Regions from separate parts of the Halodesulfovibrio sp. genome, predicted to be linked through region 1. Evidence: predicted binding sites of a transcription regulator. Region 1 holds the regulator's gene; each other region holds the start of a gene.
The links. Region 1 encodes sigma-54, which starts transcription at its own class of promoters, with help from an activator protein. Its sites were predicted from a motif close to CTGGCACGGNNNNTGCTT; they were not measured.
Positions count from the first base shown of each region.

Region 2: the regulator sigma-54 is predicted to act here: its motif matches at 969-986, upstream of flgB (flagellar basal body rod protein FlgB).
Region 3: the regulator sigma-54 is predicted to act here: its motif matches at 1,190-1,207, upstream of N4A56_RS01155 (glutamine synthetase III).

Region 1 is NZ_JAOARI010000032.1:118,227-120,501, reverse strand. Features, by position in the region: gene lptB (LPS export ABC transporter ATP-binding protein) at 1-438, shown strand, start outside; gene rpoN (RNA polymerase factor sigma-54) at 638-2,065, shown strand; gene raiA (ribosome-associated translation inhibitor RaiA) at 2,119-2,275, shown strand, end outside.
Region 2 is NZ_JAOARI010000035.1:120,145-122,419, reverse strand. Features, by position in the region: gene N4A56_RS14090 (tetratricopeptide repeat protein) at 187-741, opposite strand; gene flgB (flagellar basal body rod protein FlgB) at 1,060-1,470, shown strand; gene flgC (flagellar basal body rod protein FlgC) at 1,470-1,910, shown strand; gene fliE (flagellar hook-basal body complex protein FliE) at 1,933-2,259, shown strand.
Region 3 is NZ_JAOARI010000002.1:248,555-250,829, reverse strand. Features, by position in the region: gene N4A56_RS01155 (glutamine synthetase III) at 1-1,105, opposite strand, end outside; gene N4A56_RS01150 (GNAT family N-acyltransferase) at 1,636-2,275, shown strand, end outside.

The DNA of each region.
Region 1 (2,275 bases):
TCGCAAAACTTGCAGCTTATTTTAGAACAGACAGAACTTTCGCGTGCCGATCAAAAAAAACGTGAAGAAGAGTTGCTGGAAGAATTTGGGATTACGCATATCCGTGACACACACGCTATGCATATCTCAGGTGGCGAGCGTCGACGTCTCGAAATCGCACGCGCACTTATTCGTGATCCTAAGTTTATTCTTCTTGATGAACCTTTTGCAGGCATTGACCCTCTCGCGGTTGATGACATTCAGGATATTATTCGTAAGCTGCGTGACAAAGGAATGGGCGTACTCATTTCCGACCACAATGTTCGAGAAACACTAAAAATTTGTGACCGTGCGAACCTTGTGTACGAAGGACAAATTATTCTTTCCGGTACGCCGGAAGAGATTGTAAACAACCCGAAGGCGCGCAGTGTCTACCTTGGCGAAGGTTTCACACTCTAGTGTGCTGATAAAAAATATAATTTGCGACCTTGCAACACAAAAAAGCCCGTCTAACGGGCTTTTTTCTTTGTTGCATATAACGTTCCTATATGGCAAAAAAGAGATTAGTTATGTGATTTGGAATGTTTTTTGATAGGCAGTACTCATACATTATATTTCAGCTTTTTAGCTAGTCGAACCACATAGGACATTCTTATATATGGCTCTTGAACTTCGCCAACAATTGAAACTTGCTCAGCAGCTTGTAATGACTCCGCAGTTACAGCAGGCAATCAAACTGCTGCAACTTTCCCGCGTGGAACTTGCTGAAACCGTTCAGCAAGAGTTGCTGGAGAATCCTTTTTTGGAAGAGTCCTTGGAAGAAGCCGCCAATCCAGACAAAACTTCCGCTACAGAACAGCGTAAAGATGAACAGGAAGCTTATGATAAAGAGCTTTCTAATAACGCTGACTGGGAAGACTATCTCGGTGATTTTTCAAGCACTACCAAACAGGTCTCAATGCGAGAATCTGAAGCACTAGAAGAAATGAGCTCCTTCGAAGCTCGTCTTGCTCCTGCTCCAACGTTAGATGGACACTTGAACTGGCAGTTGATGCTTTCTCCGCTTACTGAAGAACAAATTAAAGTAGGAGAGGTTATCATAAGCAGCATTAGTTCTAACGGATACTTACATGTATCAGTTGAAGAACTAGCGCAGCTTGCTCAAAGCGATACAGAAACTGTTGAAGAAATGATCGAACATATTCAGCAGTTTGACCCTGTTGGTGTGGCTGCTCGCACCCCGCAGGAATGTCTGCTCGTTCAAATTAAAGCGCTTAACTATGACCGTGATCCAATTCTTGTAGATATCGTTACAAATCATCTCGAAGACTTGGAAAAGCGTCGTTACAAACCGCTTGCTCGTAAATACAAAATTTCTCTCGAAGATCTCAAAGAATATTTGGATGTAATCCAAAGTCTTGACCCTATGCCGGGTGCACGCTTTGGTGGTGGAGAGGCGCAGTATGTTTCTCCAGATGTTTACATCTATGAATATGAAGGCGATTTTGTCATCGTTTTAAACGAAGACGGATTGCCGCAGTTGCAGCTGAGTGAGTTAACCGAGCAGCTTCCTAAAACCACGAATGCTGAAGAAAAAGACTACTATCAGGACAAAATGCGTTCTGCATCCTGGCTTATAAAAAGTCTGTACCAACGCCAACGAACTTTATATAAAGTAGTCGAAAGCATTATAAAATATCAAAAAGAATTCTTTCAAAATGGTGTGACAGCGCTGAAACCACTTATTTTGAAAGACATTGCAGATGATATCGGCATGCACGAATCTACCGTCAGCCGAATTACTACAAATAAATATATTTCGACCCCGCATGGTATTTTTGAGTTAAAGTTCTTTTTTAACAGTGCAATTGGCCTTGATGATGGAAGTCAGGTCGGATCAGAGAGCGTCAAAGCCCTCATTAAAAAACTCATTAGTGAAGAAAATACTAAAAAACCACTTAGCGATGAAAAAATCGGAGAAATCTTAAAAGAAAAACTACAGGTTAACATTGCACGAAGAACTGTTGCAAAATACCGTACCGCAATGAATATCCCTTCATCATCCAAGAGAAAGGTGGTATTCTAGAAGCGAAACCAGCTGACTCACAGGGTTTCAAAAGTATCCTATTAGGAGGCACCATGAACATCGTATTCACTTTCAAGAACTTTGAGCCTTCCAATCACCTGAAAGCATATGCCAAACGTCGCTTTAGCAAACTTGGCAGATTCTTACCGAACCCTGAACATATGGAAATGCAAGTCTCACTTTCTGTTGACAATTTCCGCCACAAAGCAG
Region 2 (2,275 bases), on a different contig from region 1:
CGTATGTGCTGGTTTTGTTATCCCATTTCGCTGATTGGAAAAAAACACCTAACGTATCTAGAATACCTCCTTATATTGTTACATAAAAAAGCATAGTTAGGGAACTGAATAAAAAATAAGGCACTCTGTACTGAGAGAGATCTCAGTATAGAGTGCCTTGCTTTTTTTACAAACAATAAAAAGTAGTTATGCTGCAATATGTGCTAGCACTTCTTTTGCTGCTTCATGTTCGGGGTCAATGCGTAAAATTTCTTTGAATTCAGCAATAGATTCTTCTTTACGGTCAGTAGAGAAAAGACAAGTTGCGTAAGAGAAGCGTACTGCTGTGTCAGTATCGTCTTCTTCTAAGGCGCGGGCAAATGCTGGAAGAATTTCGTCGATACGTTCTGTGCTGTATCCCTGCTGAAGCAAGCAGTTGAGTGCTACTTTGTCCACAGGGTCAATGGATAATGCTGTAAGGAAGTGGGTAAAACTTTCATCGTTTCTACCCTGTTCAGCAAGAACAAGACCGATACCTGCGTGTGCCCGTGCACTTTTTTCCAGTGTGGCAGCTTTCATATATAATGTTAATGCGGAGTCATAGTCTCCGTCAAAAATACATACTGCCGCAAGCCCCAAAAGCGGTTCAGCAGATTCGCTGTTAAGCTCCATAGCGCCTGTAAAGCATTCAACTGCTTTCTGGGTATCGCCTAATGCGAGATTGTATTCGCCAAGTACTTTTAATGTCTGGTAATCGCTCATGCTGTATCCTTATTTAGTTTAGCTAAATCCCCACAGGGTTACACGATTAGGCGTGTAGGAAAATAGTTCTTCTTTTGAGTGGTTACAGAAAATTAAGCAACTACTGTGCCAGTAAATACTCCTATCCCCTTTGTATCTGTGACAAATCTCCGTCACTTTTCCGTACCTGCTATTATAAAAAAATGACAATTTCTAAAAAATATAAACAAAATCAACAATATAAAAAAGTGGAACACCTTTTGCTTTATAATAAGTGCTGTTGGCAATTTTACAAAAAAACTGTCGGCAAGATTTTTTAGTGAAAGGGAGGATACCTGCATGAAAGGTTTATTTGAAACTCATACACTGCTCAGTGCAAAAGTTATGGACATGCAGTTGCAGCGTCAGAATGTTGTCATGAGTAACATGGCTAACATTAAGACCCCGGGGTATCTCGCTCGTAGGGTGAAATTTGAAGAAGATCTTCAAAAAGCGCTGAATATTGATGGTCGTGGCAAAATGACCCGTACTGCCGGTAACCATGTTCCGGCGGCGTTTGATCCGAAAAACTTCGGTCCTGAATGGGAAAAGAAAATGCCGCTTCGTGTTGTTCACGGTGAAGACCGCGTGGACATGGATAAAGAAATGGCAATTATGGCTAAAAACACCATGCGCTACAACACACTGGCAACAGTGGTAAAAAGCAATTTTGACGGAATGAAAAACGTCATTTCAAGTGGAGCTAAATAATGGATTTCATGACAGCACTCGATATCGGAGCTTCTGCGCTCAGTACTGAGCGTACAAGCATGAACATTATTTCAATGAACCTTGCAAACGCTAAAACAACACGCACACCGGAAGGTGGTCCTTACAGACGTAAGACTGTTGTGTTGCAAGCAACTGAAGTTGATCATCCTTTCAGCAAGCAGATGCAGTCTGCAATGGATAGAGACCTGCGTGGCGTACGTGTACAGCAGGTTGCTCAGGATGACCGCCCGCTGAAGCGTGTTTACGAGCCGGGGCATCCGGACGCTAATGAGGAAGGATACGTTTTTTATCCGGACATTAACGTTGTTGAAGAAATGGCAAGCATGATGACTGCCCAGCGCAGCTACGAAGCAAACATTTCCTCAATGGATGCTGTCAAAACTATGTATAACAAAGCGTTAGAGCTTGGTCGCGGCTAAGCCGGTTAGTCAGGAGTAAGTCATGTCTATTCAGAATGTTGGAATGAAAGCATATTCCGAAGCATTAAATAATTTTGCCACTGGCAACAAAAAGGTGCAGCAGTCCACTGCATCCGAAGAAAAGCCAAGCACATCCTTTTTGGAAACTGTTGAAGCATCTGTGAAGAAAGTAAACGACATGCAGCAGGAAAAAGCTGTTATGGTTGAGTCTTTTGCCTCAGGTGAACAGCAAAACGTACACGAACTTATGATTACGTTGCAAAAAGCAAGTGTAGCTATGAACCTTACGTCTGCCGTGCGTAACAAAGTTCTTAGCGCATACAACGAAATCAGCAAAATGCAGTTCTAGTCCACACTGTTATATC
Region 3 (2,275 bases), on a different contig from region 1:
CACCCGGCTCAAAAAGGCTGCCGAATTTGCCGTTACCGATGGAGTAGTTCAGGTGTTTACCGGAACCGTTAATACCTGCAAACGGTTTTTCGTGCATGAGGCACGCCATACCGTAGCGTTTTGCAACGCTTTTCATCACGCTCATAATCATCTGGTTATGGTCGTTTGCAAGGTTGGAATCTTCAAACATCGGTGCAATTTCGTACTGCCCCGGTGCTACTTCGTTGTGACGAGTTTTAACAGGTACACCAAGTTTGTAGAGTTCGCGCTCTGCTTCAATCATAAATGCGAGTACGCGCTTAGGAATAGTACCGAAGTAGTGGTCATCCTGTTCCTGACCTTTGGCAGGCTTTGCACCAAAGAGTGTGCGTCCGGCAAGGTACAGGTCTGGACGTGAGAAGTAGAAGTTGCGGTCTACAAGGAAGTATTCCTGTTCAACACCGGCGTAGTTCTGAATGCGACCGAAATCGTCGTGACCGAGCAGTTTCAGCAGACGGCTTGCCTGTGTATGTACTGCCTGGTTTGAACGAAGAAGTGGAGTCTTTTTATCCAGTGCTTCGCCTGTCCATGAAACAAACGCAGTAGGGATACACAGGAAAACGCCATTGTCATTTTCCAGAAGGTACGCAGGGTTCGTTAAATCCCATGCTGTGTAACCGCGTGCTTCAAATGTTGTGCGCAGTCCACCGTTAGGGAAGCTGGATGCGTCAGGTTCACCCTGAATAAGAGTAGAGCCGGAGAACTGAGCGATTGCGCCACCGCGTCCGTCTGGCTCAAGGAAGCTGTCATGCTTCTCAGCAGTAAGACCGGTCAGCGGGTAAAATACGTGTGTGTAGTGTGTGGCTCCGCGTGAGAGTGCCCACTCTTTCATTGCAGAAGCTACCGCATCCGCAATGGATGGGTCCATCTGTTCACCATTTTCAATTGTGCGTTTGAGAGATTTGAAAACAGCCTTTGGAAGGTGTTCCTGCATGACTTTGTCATTGAACACGTTACAACCAAAAAGGTTGGTTGGCTTTTCTTCCATGAAGTTTAAAGGTTTGCTTGTTGATGTTGTGTTGTTTACTGCCGAAATGGCATTAAGTCTTGCTAACGATCCACTCATGAAAATCTCTCCTTTGGACTGATTCGCGCAATATAATGGTACACGCTGCTTGTAAGCGTGTGCGTTTTGCTTTGCGAAAATATAAAGCATGGATAGTGCCAATCCTGTAAAATCAAGTTGTTACAGAAAATGCCCTTTCCTGTTAAAAGGTTTTTATGACAATTTTGTAATAAAGTAAACTCTGAAATCAGCTGTTTTGACAATATTGTCAAATGTAGTGTCTATAGGTCGTGCTTGTGTGTTTGTTAAATTACAAATTTGTTATTTATACAAATAACAGGCTGGTACTTTATAAAAAATATGGGGCAAAGTGCATTTGAGCGTAACAAAGAAAATGCATGGGCTAATTTTTTTCAAACTTGTAATGCTTTGTAATAAAAGATTTTTTATCGATTAAAATACTAAAAACCGCTACACAAATGGAACAGCGGTGTAATAATTTTACTCTATTATCCTGAAATATAGTATATGATGGAAGCACATCTAGTAACCGCAGTGTCGTTAGTGAATTTAGCCTTGAGAGGTTGGCTATGATGAGACGGAGCATTGAGCACGGAAATATTGACCTTAATTTTATCCCGCCTAGGGTTAAAAAAGTTTTGGCGCCGATCAAAAAGCCGTTGATGCATGTTACTCGTGTTGATGGTTTGGTTAATGTTTATGATAGCATATCAAGAAGGGAAAATCCCCTTGATTTTTGTCAGAATGGACTTGAATTACTCAATATTCAAGTTGAGGCCATTGGCAAAGGCTTGAGTGATATACCGTTAAACAAGCCTTTGGTGATTGTTTCTAACCATCCGTTTGGCGGTATCGACGGGCTTGCGCTTATGGCGGAGCTGCTGCCGCTACGTCCAGACTGTAAGTTTCTTGCTAATTTTATGCTTGGTGTCATGCCTGAACTGCGCCCTTGTATGATAGAAGTCAATCCTTTTGAGACAAAGGAAGCGCGACGATCCAATATTCGGGGGCTTCGCAGTGCTATTTCACATGTTGCGGAAGGCGGAAGCCTTGCTGTTTTTCCTGCCGGAGAGGTCTCCCATCTTCAGCCAAAGATGGGCGGTATTGTTGATCCTGTCTGGAATAGAAGTGTAGCGCGTATCATCCGTAAAACGAATGCAGATGTTTTGCCGCTCTATTTCCACGGGCGAAATAGTCTGTTCTTTAATA